Regions from separate parts of the Streptomyces sp. NPDC047014 genome, predicted to be linked through region 2. Evidence: riboswitches for the same ligand, from Rfam matches in the RefSeq annotation. Region 2 holds a riboswitch; the other holds the start of a gene.

Region 1 (8,072 bases), on a different contig from region 2:
CGACAGGGTCTCGCGCTTGAAGAGGTTGGAGACCTGCGGCTCGATGCACTCGTACACGCCGGCGATCGAGGCGATCGTGGCGGTCGGGGCGATCGCGAGCAGCAGGGAGTTGCGCATACCGGTCGCGGCGACGCGGGCGCGCAGCGCGGCCCAGCGCTCCGGCCAGTTCAGCTCCACGTCGTAGTGGTCCGGGTGCAGCACGCCGCGGGCGGTGCGGGTCTGCTCCCAGGCGGGGAGCGGGCCGCTGCGCTCGGCGAGGTCGCAGGACGCCTCGTACGCGGCGAGCATGATGCGCTCGGAGAGCTTGGTGGACAGGGCCTTCGCCTCGGGGGAGTCGAAGGGCAGCTTGAGCTTGAAGAACACGTCCTGGAGGCCCATGGCGCCCAGGCCGACCGGACGCCAGCGGGCGTTGGAGCGGCCCGCCTGCTCGGTCGGGTAGAAGTTGATGTCCACCACGCGGTCGAGGAAGGTGACGGCGGTGCGGACGGTCTCGTCCAGCCGCTCCCAGTCGATCTCACCGGTCTCGGTGAGGACGAAGGCGCCCAGGTTGACCGAACCGAGGTTGCAGACGGCCGTCTCGCCGTCGTTGGTGACCTCGATGATCTCGGTGCAGAGGTTGGAGGAGTGGACGACGGTGCCCGGCTCGGCGGTCTGGTTCGCCGTGCGGTTGGAGGCGTCCTTGAAGGTCATCCAGCCCTGGCCGGTCTGCGCGAGGGTGCGCATCATCCGGCCGTACAGCTCGCGGGCGGGCATGGTCTTGCGGGCCAGGCCGTCCGCCTCGGCCTTGCGGTAGGCGGCGTCGAAGTCGTCGCCCCACAGGTCGACCAGCCCGGGCACGTCCGCCGGGGAGAACAGCGACCAGTCGGCGTCGGCGTTCACGCGGCGCATGAACTCGTCCGGCACCCAGTGGGCGAGGTTCAGGTTGTGCGTACGGCGCTGGTCCTCACCGGTGTTGTCGCGGAGCTCCAGGAACTCCTCGATGTCCGCGTGCCAGGTCTCCAGGTAGACGGCGGCGGCGCCCTTGCGGCGGCCGCCCTGGTTCACGGCGGCGACGGAGGCGTCGAGGGTCTTGAGGAACGGCACGATGCCGTTGGAGTGGCCGTTGGTGCCGCGGATCAGCGAACCGCGGGCGCGGATGCGGGAGTACGACAGGCCGATGCCGCCGGCGTGCTTCGAGAGGCGGGCGACCTGGTGGTAGCGGTCGTAGATCGAGTCGAGCTCGTCCAGCGGGGAGTCCAGCAGGTAGCAGGAGGACATCTGCGGGTGCCGGGTGCCGGAGTTGAAGAGGGTGGGGGAGGAGGGCAGGTAGTCCAGGCGGCTCATCAGCCGGTAGAGCGAGGCCACTTCCTCGACGGCCTGCACGCTCTCGTCCGCGGCCAGACCGCAGGCCACGCGCAGCATGAAGTGCTGCGGGGTCTCGATGACCTGGCGGGTGATCGGGTGGCGCAGCAGGTAGCGGCTGTGCAGGGTGCGCAGGCCGAAGAAGCCGAAGCGGTCGTCGGCGCCCTCGGCGAGGGTGTGCTCGACCAGCGCGTCGAGGCGGGCCGCGTGGGCGGCGACGAACTCGGCGGTGCGGTCGGCGATCAGGCCCTCGCGGTGGCCGACGGCGACGGAGGCGGAGAAGGAGGTCGAGCCCTGGCTCGCGGCCTCGTCGCGGACGGCCAGCGTCAGCAGGCGGGCGGCGAGCTTGGAGTAGGCGGGGTCCTCGGAGATCAGCCCGGCGGCGGCCTCGGTGGCGAGCCCGCGCAGTTCGGCCTCGTCGGCGGCGGCGCTGCGGCCGCGCAGGGCGGCGGCGGCGACCCGGCCGGGGTCGGTGTCGGGGAGGTCCGCCGTCAGTTCGGTGAGGGTACGCAGCAGCGTGGCCCCCGGGCCCTCGGTGTTGTCGCCAGAAATGGACTCGGCGCGCGGTGCGGAAGGCGCGATGGTCACGGCGGGAGCTCTCCCTCGCTCGGCCCGGTCATCGGCGGGGCGGGGCGCGGGTGGGCGCACGCGGGCGCGACGCGAACGCGTACCCCCGCATGGCGTCCACCGGCCCAACCGCGAGGCCCGGACGTGTCGGCACCCGGTTCGGTCGAGCCGGGCACGCTGTCGGCAGGTCATCGGACTTGGTGTCCGGATGTCGGACACTTCATACCGTTGCGGGACAGTTCCGGATTCCCACCGGATTCCCCTGCGGCGACAGCAGGCATGAGCATACATGTGGGGGCGGCCCGTTGCCGCAACCCCCACATGTAGTGTCGGCGTGGCTACAGCTTGAGCCGATACGTGAGGAGTGTCAGGCCCTCGATGGGCGCCCAGTCCCGCTCCGGCGTGCGCTGGAAGCCCAGGCGCGCGTAGATCCGGTGGGCCCCGCCCATGCTGCGCTGGGTGGAGAGCGCGATGCCGGTGACCCCGGGCAGGGCCCGCGCCCGCTGGATGCACGCCCGTACGAGCGCCTCCCCGGCCCCTCTGCCCCGCGCGGCGTGATCCACCGCGAGCATCCGGAACTCGGCCTCGTCCGGCCCGGCTATGTCCGCGAGCGGGCTCCCGGGTGCGGCGAAGGTCACTCCGCCGAGCAGCAGCCCGTCCTGCTCGGCGACCAGCACCTCACCCACCGCGGCCCGCCCGGCCACGTCCCGCAGCACGCCCAGATAGGCGTCGTCCTCGTTGAAGTCCAGATGCCCGTCGTCGAGATAGGCCCGCGCCGTGATCTCCCCGAGCCCCACGTAGTCCCCGGGCACTGCCCGCCTGATCACCATGTCCATGCGCCCGAGTGTGCCGCACGCCGGGCGGCGGGCACCGCTGTCGTCTGTGGCGGGCACCGTCGAGGAGGGTGCGCCCGTACGAGGGCTGGGTGCGCTGAATATGCGGAGGGGCCCCGGCGCGGGTTGCGGCGGGGCCCCTCGGGTGGGTCAGCAGCAGTGGAAGCCCTTGCGGGGGTCTGCCTCGCGGGCGTCCGTGCGGGCGTGTTCGAAGGCGCGGCGGGTGAGGACCGGCGCCTGCGGGTCGTGGGAGCGCGCGTGGGCCACGTAGCGGTCGTAGGCGGCCTCGCCGGAGAACTCCCGTACCCAGTACCGCGCCCGGGCCAGCGCGCTCCGTACGGAGCTCACGCCACCGGCTCCTTGACCTGGCCGCCCCCGGAGTCGCGGCCGGCCGCCGCGAGCTGTTCGCGCTCCTCGGCGGTCGCGATGAGCCCGGCCGGCGCGACGATCCTCGACTCGGTCCACGGGACCTCGGAGAGGGTGGCCGACCCCGGATCCCGGACGGCCTTCCAGCAGGTCCGGGCCGCGTCCGCGAGGACCACCAGGATCAGGATCGCGAACAGCGCGCACAGCACCCCGTCCACCGTGGCGTTGGTGACCACGGTGTGCATGTCGTCCATGTTCTTCGCCGGCGGCAGCACCTTGTCGGCGTCGATGCCCGCCTGGTACTTGTCGCGCTGGGCGAAGAAGCCGACCTTCACGTCCTCCGAGAAGATCTTCTGGTAGCTCGCGGTCAGCGTCACCGTGGCGTCCCAGACCAGCGGGACACCCGTCACCCAGGCCCACTTGAGCCGCCCGGACTTCACCAGCAGCGTGGTGCAGACGGCCAGCGCGACCGCCGCGAGCAGCTGGTTGGCGATGCCGAAGAGCGGGAAGAGCTGGTTGATGCCGCCCAGCGGGTCCTTGATGCCGACCCACAGGAAGTAGCCCCAGCCGCCGACCACGATCGCGCTCGCGAACCACACCCCGGGCTTCCAGCTGACGTCCTTGAAGGACTTGTGGACGTTGCCGAGGCTGTCCTGGAGCATGAACCGGCCCACGCGGGTGCCCGCGTCGAGCGTGGTGAGGATGAACAGCGCCTCGAACATGATCGCGAAGTGGTACCAGAACGCCTTCATGCCCGCCCCGCCGAGCACGGCGGAGAAGATCTCGGACATCCCGAGTGCGAAGGTCGGCGCGCCGCCCGTACGGGACAGCAGGCTGGCCTCCTCGACGTCCTTCGCGGCCTGCGCGAGCGCTTCGGGGGAGATCGCGAAGCCGAAGTTCGTCACCGCCTGGGAGGCGGATTCCACGGTGGTGCCGATGACGCCGCCGGGGGAGTTGACCGCGAAGAACAGGCCCGGCTCGATGATGCAGGCCGCGATGATCGCCATCACGGCGACGAAGGACTCGGTCAGCATGGCGCCGTAGCCGATCATGCGGACCTGGGTCTCCTTCTGGATCATCTTCGGGGTGGTGCCCGAGGAGACCAGGGCGTGGAAGCCCGAGAGCGCGCCGCACGCGATGGTGATGAAGACGAAGGGGAACATCGACCCGGCGAAGACCGGCCCGTCGCCGCGGGCGGCGAACTCCGTGACCGAGGGCATCTTGAGCGTGGGCATCGCGATGACCACCCCGAGGGCGAGCAGCGCGATGGTGCCGATCTTCATGAAGGTGGACAGGTAGTCGCGCGGGGCGAGCAGCATCCACACCGGCAGCACCGACGCCAGGAAGCCGTACACCACCATCCAGATGACCAGCGTCTCCTTCTCCAGGGTGAAGGTCCCGGCGAAGGAGGACTCGGCCACCCAGCCGCCCGCGACGATGGCGAGCAGCAGCAGCGCGACGCCGATGAAGGAGACCTCGGTGACCCGGCCCGGCCGCAGCACGCGCAGGTAGAAGCCCATGAAGACGGCGATCGGGATGGTCATGCCGATGGAGAACACGCCCCAGGGGGAGTGCGCCAGGGCGTTGACGATGACCAGCGCCAGCACCGCCAGCAGGATGATCATGATGGCGAACACGGCGACGAGGGCGGCGGCTCCGCCCACGGGGCCGATCTCGTCCCGGGCCATCTGGCCGAGGGAGCGCCCGTCGCGGCGGGTGGAGAAGAACAGGGTGACCATGTCCTGCACCGCGCCGGCGAAGATCACGCCCGCGACGATCCAGATCGTCCCCGGCAGGTAGCCCATCTGCGCGGCGAGCACGGGACCGACGAGCGGCCCGGCGCCGGCGACGGCGGCGAAGTGGTGGCCGAAGAGCACCCGGCGGTCGGTGGGATGGAAGTCGACACCGTTGTCGAGGCGTTCGGCGGGGGTGGCCCGGGTGGCGTCCACCTTGAGCACGCGGTGGGCGATGAAGCGGGCGTAGAAGCGGTAGGCGATGGCGTACGAGCCCAGCGCGGCGGCGAGCAGCCAGGCGGCGGAGATCTCCTCACCGCGGGAGAGCGCGAGCACGCCCCAGCCGATGGCGCCGACGAGGCCGACGAGCACCCACACGGCGACGGACTTCGGGGAGAGCGAGCCCGGTGTGGCGGCCGGACTCGCCGTGTCCCGTTCTGTCCCTGTTGCTTCCGGTTCAGGCATGACCTCGTCCCCTCGTCGATCATCTGCGTAAGCAGGCGGAATCTACGGGGGAATGCCTGGTGAACGTAAGCCCCCGTCCGCATTCCGGTCGAGGGATTCCGGTACGCGGCGCGGGGGACGGCTCAGACGGCGGGGCGCTTGAGCCGGGCGACGAACTTGTAGCGGTCGCCGCGGTACACCGAGCGCACCCACTCCACGGGCTCGCCGTCGGCGTCCAGGGAGTGCCGGGAGAGCATCAGCATGGGCAGGCCGACATCGGTGCCGAGCAGCCCGGCCTCGCGCGGGGTGGCGAGGGAGGTCTCGATGGTCTCCTCGGCCTCGGCGAGGTGGACGTCGTACACCTCGGCCAGGGCGGTGTAGAGGGAGGTGTACTTGGCGAGCGAACGCCGCAGCGCGGGGAAGCGCTTGGCGGACAGGTGGGTGGTCTCGATGGCCATCGGCTCGCCGCTGGCCAGGCGCAGCCGCTCGATGCGCAGGACCCGTCCGCCGGTGTTGATCTTGAGCAGTCCGGCCAGGGTGTCGTCGGCCGTCACGTAGCCGATGTCGAGGAGCTGGGAGGTCGGCTCCAGTCCCTGGGCGCGCATGTCCTCGGTGTACGAGGTGAGTTGCAGGGCCTGGGAGACCTTGGGCTTGGCGACGAAGGTGCCCTTGCCCTGGATCCGCTCCAGCCGCCCCTCCACCACCAGTTCCTGGAGGGCCTGCCGGACGGTGGTCCGCGAGGTGTCGAACTCGGCCGCGAGGGTGCGCTCCGGCGGTACCGGCGTCCCGGGGGGCATGGTTTCGGTCATGTCGAGCAAGTGCCGCTTGAGTCGGTAGTACTTGGGAACACGCGCCGTCCGGGTGACTGCCCCGCCCTCCGGCTCCGTGAGCGTGCCTTCGGTGGCCATCGCCGCCCGCCTTCCCGACTCCAGTTTCGCTGCCGTCACCGGCTCCTCCGATATGTGCGGTCACATGGTGACACGAGTGGGGGTACTGGCCTTCTCTCTCCCCAGGTGTCGGTCCGATAACGGACCGGGCACCCGCTCATTAGACCCTTGACACCCCTATAGGTCTAGGCCAAGCTCCAGCTACTGGTCTACACCAATATGGATCAGATCCCAGCCCCACGGCAGTACTTCGCGTATGTCACCGCGGCGGGCAAGGGAAGTGCAGGCAGGCATCCCTGAGGAGGGTGGCGTGAAGCGCAAGCTCATCGCGGCGGTCGGTGTCGCGGGCATGATGGTCGGTCTCGCGGCGTGTGGCAACGGGGACGACGACAAGGCCAAGGCCGACGCGGGTCCCAAGGAGATCACCGTCTGGGTCATGGACGGCTCCGCGCCGAAGGCTTGGATCGACGAGGTCAACAAGGAGTTCTCGGCCAAGCACCCCGGTGTCACGGTCAAGGTCGAGGAGCAGAAGTGGACCGGCATCCAGGAGAAGGTCACCACGGCCCTCTCCGAGAACAACCCTCCGGACGTCCTTGAACTCGGCAACACCCAGACCGCCGGCTACGCGGTCACCGGCGGCCTCGCCGACCTGACGAAGGACCGGGCCCAGCTCGGCGCCGACGCCTGGCAGAAGAGCATGCTCGCCTCGGCCGAGGTCGACGGCAAGCTCTACTCCGCCCCCTGGTACGCCGCCAACCGCGTCGTCATCTACGACAAGAAGGCGTTCGCCAAGGCCGGCGTCACCCCGCCCACCACCCGTGACGAGTGGATCGCCGGCCTGGAGAAGCTGAAGGCGGCCGACCCGGCCACCCAGCCCATCTACCTCCCCGGCCAGAGCTGGTACGTCCTCGCCGGTCTGGTCTGGGACGAGGGCGGCGACCTCGCCGTCAAGGACGGCTCCAAGTGGAAGGGCGCCCTCGGCACCCCGCAGGCCGGCGCCGCGATGGAGTTCTACAAGAAGCTCCAGGCGTTCTCCACCGCGCCCAAGGACAAGGACGAGGCCAACCCGCAGCAGTCCACCGACATCGTCCCCAAGGGCGGCGTCGCCTCCTGGATCGGTCTCGGCTGGGAGGCCGGCGGAGCGGAGAAGGCCCTCAAGGAAGCGGGCAAGGAGGCCGACTTCGGCTACTTCCCGATCCCGGGCAAGACGGCCGACAAGACCAGCACCGTCTTCCTCGGCGGCTCCAACCTCGCCGTCGCCGAGCGCTCCAAGAACAAGGACCTCGCCAAGGAGTGGCTGGCCCTCGCCGCCGGCAAGGACCAGATGACGAAGTACGCCGCCGAGACCAAGGGCGCGCTGCTCCCGAACCAGGCCGGCGCCAACTTCACCCCGGCCGCGGGCTCCTTCGCCGAGGCCATGGGCAAGGCCGGCGTCAACGGCAAGATCACCCCGGTCACCGCGGGCTGGGCGAACGTCGAGACCGAGCCGAACCCCATCAAGGAGTTCATGACCAAGGTCCTGAAGGGTGAGGACGCGGCCAAGGCCGGCGCCGAGGCGGACGCCGAGATCGCCAAGCGCATCAACAAGTAGTCCCGCCCCGCGGTATCGGCAGAACCCGCAGTACCCGCAGGACCCGCAGTACCCGCACGAACCAGCAGTGTGAACGCACCGGGGGGTGCGGCAGGTGCCCGGACACCCGCCGCGCCCCCGGTCGCGCATTTGACTCCACAGTCAACCGCGAGGAAGCCAAGCCATGACCGTGCACTCCCAGGGAGCGACGACCAGCGCTCCACAGGACGCACCACCGAAGTCCGCCGGACGGCCCCAGGCGCCGGCCCCAGCCCCCGGCACCAGCGCCGTGCCGCCTCGCGGAGGCAGAAAGCCGCTCCCCTCGGGATGG
Region 2 (8,072 bases):
TTCGACGACGAACGCGGAGATGCCGCCGGGGCCGGGCTCCCCCGTCCGGGCCATGACCACGTAGAGGCCGGCCGCTCCGGCGCCGGAGATGAACTGCTTGACGCCGGTCAGGACGTAGTGGTCGCCCTGCCGTTCCGCGCGGGTGCGCAGTGCGGCGGCGTCGGAGCCGGCGCCCGGTTCGGTGAGGCAGTAGCTGCCCAGGGTCCCGGCGGAGCAGAGGCCGGGCAGCCAGCGGGCGCGCTGGGCGTCGTCCCCGTAGCGGTCGACCATCCAGGCGACCATGTTGTGGATGGAGAGGTAGCCGGCGATGGACGGGCAGCCCGTGGCGAGGGTTTCGAGGACGAGGACGCCGTCCGCGCGGCTGAGGCCGGAACCGCCGTGCTGCTCGTGTACGTACACCCCGGCGAGGCCCAGGGCGGCGGCCCGCCGGATGACGTCCACGGGGAAGTGCTTGTCCTGGTCCCAGGCCACGGCGTGCGGGGCCAGCTGCTCCTGCGCGAAGTCGAGGGTGACCTCGGCCAGTGCGAGCTGGTCCTCGGTGAGGGTGGTGGTCATGGCGCTCATCCCATCGTCGGGATGGTGAAGCTCGCGCCCTCCTTGACCCCGGAGGGCCAGCGCGAGGTGACGGTCTTGGTACGGGTGTAGAAGCGGATCGAGTCGGGGCCGTGCTGGTTGAGGTCCCCGAAGCCGGAGCGCTTCCAGCCGCCGAAGGTGTGGTAGGCGACGGGCACCGGGATGGGGACGTTGACGCCGACCATGCCGGTGTTGACGCGGCGGGTGAACTCGCGGGCGGTGTCCCCGTCCCGGGTGAAGATGGCCACGCCGTTGCCGTAGGGGTGCTCGCTCGGCAGCCGCAGCGCCTCCTCGAAGTCGGCGGCGCGGACCACCGACAGCACGGGCCCGAAGATCTCCTCGCGGTAGATCCGCATCTGCGGGGAGACCCGGTCGAAGAGGGTGGCTCCGGCGAAGAAGCCGTTCTCGTGGCCGTCGAGGGTGAACCCGCGTCCGTCGACGACGAGTTCGGCCCCCTCCCCCGCGCCGATGTCGACGTAGCGGCGGACCCGGTCGAGGGCGTCCCGGCTGACCAGGGGCCCGAAGTCGGCCTGGGGGTCGTCGGAGCGGCCGATGCGCAGGGTGCCGAGGCGTTCCTTGAGGGCGGCGACGAGCCGGTCGGCGGTCTCCTCGCCCACGGGGACGGCGACGGCGATGGCCATGCAGCGTTCGCCGGCCGAGCCGTAGCCGGCGCCGACGAGGGCGTCGACGGCCTGGTCGAGGTCGGCGTCGGGCATCACGATCATGTGGTTCTTGGCGCCGCCGAAGCACTGGGCGCGCTTGCCGTGGGCGGCGGCGGTGGCGTAGATGTGCGCGGCGATCGGGGTGGAGCCGACGAAGCCGAGGGCCTGGACGCGGGGGTCCTCAAGGAGGGTGTCGACGGATTCCTTGCCGCCGTTGACCACGTTGAGCACGCCCGGCGGCAGCCCGGCTTCGAGGAACAGCTCCGCGAGGCGCAGCGGTACGGAGGGATCGCGCTCGGAGGGCTTGAGGATGAAGGCGTTCCCGCAGGCGAGGGCGGGTGCGGCCTGCCAGAGCGGGATCATGGCGGGGAAGTTGAAGGGGGTGATGCCGGCGACCACGCCGAGCGGGGAGCGCAGCGAGTGGACGTCGATGCCGGTGCCCGCGTTGTCGGTGAACTCGCCCTTGAGCAGGTGCGGGATCCCGGCGGCGAACTCGACTACCTCCAGGCCGCGTTGCAGGTCTCCGTGGGCGTCGGCGACGGTCTTGCCGTGCTCTGCGGACAGCAGCCGGGCCAGGTCCTCCCGCTCGCCCTCGACGAGCTGGAGGAAGCGCAGCAGTACGCGGGCGCGGCGCTGCGGGTTCCACTGGCCCCAATCGGCCTGCGCCTCCTCGGCGTTGGCGATGGCGGCCTCGGTGTCGGCGCGTCCGGCGAGGGGGACGCGGGCCTGGACGGTGCCGGTGTTCGGGTCGTACACGTCGGCGAAGAGCCCGGAGGTGCCGGTGGTGTGCTTTCCGCCGATGAAATGGGTGAGTTCGCGGACCATGGGTGCCTGCTCTCGTCAGGTTGGATCCGGGATGGCACGGCAGGACCGCGCCCGCACCCGGTGGGGTGCGGGGGTGGGGCATGCCGTGGGACAGCGACGGCGCGGGGGCCGCCGACGAGCTAGGGGGACGCGGGAGTTCCCGCTCGCTCCGCCGGATCACCAGGGTCGTGGGTACGGACCGGTGCCATGCGTGTCTGCTCCATCCTCGTGGACAACACGGAACAATCCGCGGCCGGTATCCTGACTCCCGGATCCCCGCGCGCCGCCCGCCTTCCCGACAGCCCTCGTCAGTGGCGTGTGGATGGCAGCACACTCCCCGGTCACAGTGGCGGGACCGTGCCGGATTCACACCGGCTTCCCTGCACCGCGGACCTTGTGCCACGAACATATAGTTGGACGTCCTAGTAAGTCCAGAGCCTCCGCCCGCGCGCCCCGGGGCACGACCCCCTCGGCCCGCGTCACTCGCCGCCGCGGGCCACCGGGTAGGGGATGAAGGTGCTGCTGTTCTCGTCCACGGCGAGGGGGCGGCCCAGCGGCGGCACGGCGCGCTGCGGGCAGTCGAGGCGTTCGCAGAGGCGGCAGCCCATGCCGATGGGGGTGGCGGCGGCGATGTTGTCGAGGTCGAGGCCGTCGGAGTAGACGAGCCGCGGGGCGTGCCGGATCTCGCAGCCGAGGCCGATCGCGAAGGTCTTGCCGGGCTCGCCCCAGCCGCCCCGGTGGCGGGTGACCGCCCGCGCGGTCCACAGGTAGCGCTGGCCGTCGGGCATGGCGGCGACCTGGACGTGGATGCGTCCGGGCGCGGCGAACGCCTCGTAGACGTTCCAGAGCGGGCAGGTGCCGCCGGCGCGGGAGAAGTGGAATCCGGTGGCGGACTGCCGCTTGGACATGTTCCCCGCCCGGTCCACACGGACGAAGGAGAAGGGCACCCCGCGCAGCCTGGGGCGTTGCAGGGTGCTCAGCCGGTGGCAGACCGTCTCGTAGCCGATCCCGAAGTGGTCGGTCAGCCTTTCGATGTCGTAGCGGAATTCCTCGGCCGCCGTGTGGAAGGCCCGGTACGGGAGGATCAGCGCGGCGGCGAAGTGGTTCGCGATGCCGATCCGCGCCAGCCGGTGGGCCGGGGAGCCGGGCGGGAAGTCCTCGGCGGCGAGCCGGTCCAGTTCGGGGCCGTGTTCCAGGAGGGCCAGCTGGGTGGCCATCCGGAATGCCTGCTGGCCGGGGCGGAGCCGCCCGGACAGGTGCAGGACGCGCGTGGCGGCGTCGTAGTGGTGCAGACGGTCGGAGTCTGCGGCGAGCCGGATGCCGTGGCGCTCGGTGAGGCGGCGGGTGAGCGCCCGGACGACCTCGCCGGGGCGGATGCCGATCTCGCGGGCCAGGTCCTCGGCGGCGAGATCGGTGTCGTGGAGGTAGTTCTGCCGCCGGTAGAAGAACTCGCGGATCTCCTCGTGCGGGGAGCGCGGGGAGCGGGGCGCGGCCGGGCCGCCGTCCCGGCCGTCCGCGGTGTCCGCCAGCCGCTCCGCCAGGAGCTGGGCGCGCCGCCCGAGGTCCAGCAGCACGGAGGCGACGGCGGGCATCCGGGAGGCCAGTTCGGCCAGGTCGGAGGGGGAGACCCGGGCCTCGGCGACCTCCCCGGCCAGGGCCTCGCGCAGATCGGCGACGAGCCGGCTGGTGTCGCGCTCGGAGAAGAAGCCGGGGTCCACGCCGAACGCCTCGGTGAGCCGCAGCAGGACGGGCACGGTCAGGGGCCGCGAGTCGTGCTCCATCTGGTTGAGGTAGCTCGGGGAGATGGCCAGGACCCGGGCCAGCTCGGCCTGGCTCATCCGGCGCTCCTCGCGCAGCCGCCGCAGCCGCGCCCCCGCGTACGTCTTGCTCACCTGGCTCCTCCGGCTCTCGACCGGGATTCAGGTTACGCGCGATCCCGCCGCCCGGGACCTTCGCAAGCTTGGCAAATCCGCTGCCGAAGATTCGCAGAACTTGGCAGACGTACCGCATTGATGGCACTGCGTGCCGCTGCCAGAGTCTGTGGTGCGGCCCGCCGGACCCCGGCGGCCCGGGCGGACACTCCGGGCACGACTCACGCCCTGACGTCGGAGATCCCGGCAGTCCCACCCGGCCGACCTGCACCATTGCTCAGCACCTCCCCAGGTGGGGACGGCGGCCGCAACCCAAGAACACGGCACACAGTGCCACCCCTTCCGTCGCGAGGCACGGAGGGTTGGCAGGACAAGCGACTCATGGAGACGGTGACGGTCATGGCAGACACGAACACGACGGCGGCGGCCGAGCAGCTGGCGCGGCGGTGGGCCACGGACCCGCGATGGGCGGGCATCGAGCGCACCTACACCGCCGAGGACGTGGTCCGGCTCTCCGGCAGTGTCCGCGAGGAGCACACCCTCGCCCGGCGCGGCGCCGAGCGCCTCTGGCGCCAGCTGCACGACCTGGACTACGTCCACGCCCTCGGCGCGCTGACCGGCGGCCAGGCCGTCCAGCAGGTCCGGGCCGGACTCCAGGCCATCTACCTGTCGGGCTGGCAGGTCGCCGCCGACGCCAACCAGGCCGGGCACACCTACCCCGACCAGTCGCTCTACCCGGTCAACTCCGTGCCCCAGGTGGTCCGGCGGATCAACAACGCCCTGCTGCGCGCCGACCAGATCGCCACCGCCGAGGGCGGCGCCGACACCACCGACTGGCTCGCGCCGATCGTCGCCGACGCGGAGGCCGGCTTCGGCGGCCCGCTGAACGCCTTCGAGCTGACCAAGGCGATGATCGCGGCCGGCGCGGCGGGCATCCACTACGAGGACCAGCTCGCCTCCGAGAAGAAGTGCGGCCACCTCGGCGGCAAGGTCCTCGTCCCCACCGCGCAGCACATCCGCACCCTGAACGCGGCCCGCCTCGCCGCCGACATCGCGGACACCCCGACCCTGGTCATCGCCCGTACGGACGCCCTCGCGGCCACCCTGCTGACCAGCGACGTCGACGAGCGCGACGCCGAGTTCTGCACCGGCGAGCGCACCTCCGAGGGCTTCTACCACGTCCGCAACGGCATGGCCCCGGTCATCGCGCGCGGCCTCGCCTACGCCCCGTACGCCGACCTGATCTGGGTGGAGACCGGCACCCCGGACCTGGCCCAGGCCCGCGAGTTCGCCGAGGCGATCCACGCCCAGTACCCGGACCAGATGCTGGCCTACAACTGCTCGCCGTCCTTCAACTGGAAGGCCGCGCTGGACGACGACCAGATCGCCAAGTTCCAGCGCGAACTGGGCGCCATGGGCTACAAGTTCCAGTTCATCACCCTGGCCGGCTTCCACTCCCTCAACCACGGCATGTTCGACCTGGCCCGCGGCTACGCCGAGCACGGCATGACCGCCTACGTCGACCTCCAGGAGCGGGAGTTCGCCGCGCAGGCGCAGGGGTTCACCGCCGTCAAGCACCAGCGCGAGGTCGGCACCGGCTACTTCGACCTGGTCTCCACCGCCGTCAACCCGGCCTCCTCCACCACCGCCCTCACCGGCTCCACGGAGGAGGAGCAGTTCCACTAGGAACGCCCCCTCCCCCGTATCCGACGGCGCCCGGGCCGCACCCCGGGCGCCGGCCGCCCCACGCCGAGGAGCAGAACCGCATGTCGCCCACGTCCCTGACCGCCGGTGTCCGAGTCCTCGGCACACCGGGCGAACGCCACGAGGAGATCCTCACCCCCGAGGCGCTCGACTTCCTCGCCCGCCTGGACTCCGCCTTCGCGGACCGCCGGCAGGAGATCCTCAAGGAGCGCCGCCGCCGCACCGGCAACCTGGCCTCCGGTACGCCGCTGGACTTCTCCCGCGCCACCTCCGCCGTGCGCGCCGACCCGGGCTGGCGGGTGGCCCCGCCCGCGCCGGGGCTGCTCGACCGGCGCGTGGAGATCACCGGCCCGCCGGAGCGGCGTATGGCGGTCCACGCGCTGAACTCCGGGGCGAAGGTGTGGATGGCCGACTTCGAGGATGCCACCGCCCCCACCTGGGACAACGTGATCGGCGGGCAGTTGGTCCTGCGCGACGCGATCGAGCGCCGCATCGACTTCACCACCCCCGAGGGCAAGGAGTACCGCCTCGGGACGGAGCTCGCCACGATCATGGTCCGGCCGCGCGGCTGGCACCTCCTGGAAGAGCATCTGGAGATCGACGGCCGCCCCGTCCCCGCCTCGCTGGTCGACTTCGGGCTGTACTTCTTCCACAACGCGCGGCGGCAGATCGACGCCGGCCACGGCCCGTACTTCTACCTCCCCAAGCTGGAGAACCGGTACGAGGCCCGCCTGTGGAACGACATCTTCGTCCTCGCGCAGGAGCTGCTGGGCATCCCGCGCGGCACCGTCCGCGCCACCGTCCTCATCGAGACCATCACCGCCGCGTTCGAGATGGAGGAGATCCTCTACGAGCTGCGCGAGCACAGCGCCGGGCTGAACGCGGGCCGCTGGGACTACCTGTTCAGCCTGATCAAGACCTTCGGGCACCGCACCGACTTCCAGCTCCCGGACCGCGCCGCCGTCACCATGACCGCCCCGTTCATGCGCGCGTACACCGAACTGCTCGTACGGACCTGCCACCGGCGCGGCGCCCACGCCATCGGCGGCATGGCCGCCCATGTCCCGAGCCGGGACGCGGAGGCCAACACCGCGGCGCTCGCCAAGGTGCGGCTGGACAAGGAGCGCGAGGCCGAGGACGGCTTCGACGGCTCCTGGGTGGCCCACCCCGGGCTCGTCCCCGTCTGCCGCGAGGTCTTCGACGCGGTGCTCGGCACGCGGCCCCACCAGCTGGAGCGGACCCGCCCGGACGTCGAGGTCACGGCCGCCGACCTGCTCTCCGTACGCCGTATCGCCGCGCCGCCCACCCGGGAGGGCGTGCGCTCCAACGTGGCCGTGGCCCTGCGGTACTTCGACGCCTGGCTGCGCGGCAGCGGCGCCGTCGCCCTGTACGGGCTGATGGAGGACGCGGCCACCGCCGAGATCGCCCGCGTCCAGATCTGGCAGTGGCTGCGCCACGACCGGGTGGACCGCGGCACCGTCCTGGACCTGCTGGACGCCGAGTGCGCCGCGCTGGAGGCCGAGGACCCGCGGGCCCGGGTCCTGGAGGCGCGCGAGGTGTTCGTGGACACGGCCCTGTCGGTGCGGCTCCCGGCGTTCTTCACCCCGGAGACCTACTCCCGCCACCTGGTCCGCCGCGCCCCCGGGGCGGTGACGGCGTGAGCGCCCCGGCGTACCCGGCCGTACCCGGCGCCACGCGGCGCGTGGGCATCGTAGGCGGCGGGCAGATGGGCGCCGGCATCGCCGAGGTCTGCGCCCGCGCCGGGCTCGACACGGTCGTGGCCGAGGCCGACGCCACGGCCGCCCGCGCGGCGCGGGAACGGGTGGCGGTCTCCCTGGAACGGGCCGTGCAGCGCGGCAAACTGGACCGGCTGTCCGCCGAGGACGCCCTGGCCCGGCTGCTGTTCACCGGCGATCTCGACGACCTCGCCGACCGGCAGCTCGTCATCGAGGCGGTGACCGAGAACGCCGCCGCCAAGACGGAGATCTTCGCGGCGCTCGACAAGATCGTGGAGGACCCGGGGGCGATCCTCGCCACCAACACCTCCGCCATCCCCGTCATGCGGCTCGGCATGGCCACCCGCCGCGCCGACCACGTCCTGGGCCTGCACTTCTTCAACCCCGTGCCCGTGCTGCCGCTGGTGGAGATCGTCACGTCCCTGCACACCGCCCCGGCGGTCACGGCCACCGCCGAGGCGTTCGTCCGCGACACCCTCGGCAAGACCCCGATCCGCTCCCAGGACCGGGCGGGCTTCGTCGTCAACGCCCTGCTGATCCCCTACCTCCTCGCCGCCGTCCGCATGGCGGAGTCCGGGTACGCCGACGCCGCCGACATCGACCGGGGCATGGTCCTGGGCTGCGCGCACCCGATGGGCCCGCTGGAACTGGCCGACCTGATCGGCCTGGACACGGTCGCGGCGATCGCGGACTCGCTCTACGAGGAGTTCAAGGAACCCCTG

Evidence for each region. Region 2 has a riboswitch for cobalamin ahead of ABZ873_RS11150 (CoA-acylating methylmalonate-semialdehyde dehydrogenase). Riboswitches for the same ligand answer to the same signal wherever they lie in the genome.
Region 1: linked by a shared signal. The riboswitch ahead of ABZ873_RS04220 (ribonucleoside-diphosphate reductase subunit alpha) and the one ahead of ABZ873_RS11150 (CoA-acylating methylmalonate-semialdehyde dehydrogenase) in region 2 are both predicted to bind cobalamin.

What each region holds. Positions count from the first base shown of each region.
Region 1 is NZ_JBEYVX010000004.1:146,595-154,666, reverse strand. It holds gene ABZ873_RS04220 (ribonucleoside-diphosphate reductase subunit alpha) at 1-1,929, opposite strand, end outside; cobalamin riboswitch at 2,073-2,202, opposite strand; gene ABZ873_RS04215 (GNAT family N-acetyltransferase) at 2,247-2,744, opposite strand; gene ABZ873_RS04210 (YbdD/YjiX family protein) at 2,892-3,089, opposite strand; gene ABZ873_RS04205 (carbon starvation CstA family protein) at 3,086-5,305, opposite strand; gene ABZ873_RS04200 (GntR family transcriptional regulator) at 5,428-6,192, opposite strand; gene ABZ873_RS04195 (extracellular solute-binding protein) at 6,482-7,762, shown strand; gene ABZ873_RS04190 (sugar ABC transporter permease) at 7,926-8,072, shown strand, end outside.
Region 2 is NZ_JBEYVX010000013.1:21,029-29,100, forward strand. It holds gene ABZ873_RS11145 (acyl-CoA dehydrogenase family protein) at 1-555, opposite strand, end outside; gene ABZ873_RS11150 (CoA-acylating methylmalonate-semialdehyde dehydrogenase) at 561-2,060, opposite strand; cobalamin riboswitch at 2,273-2,458, opposite strand; gene ABZ873_RS11155 (short-chain fatty acyl-CoA regulator family protein) at 2,519-3,931, opposite strand; gene aceA (isocitrate lyase) at 4,310-5,596, shown strand; gene aceB (malate synthase A) at 5,677-7,275, shown strand; gene ABZ873_RS11170 (3-hydroxybutyryl-CoA dehydrogenase) at 7,272-8,072, shown strand, end outside.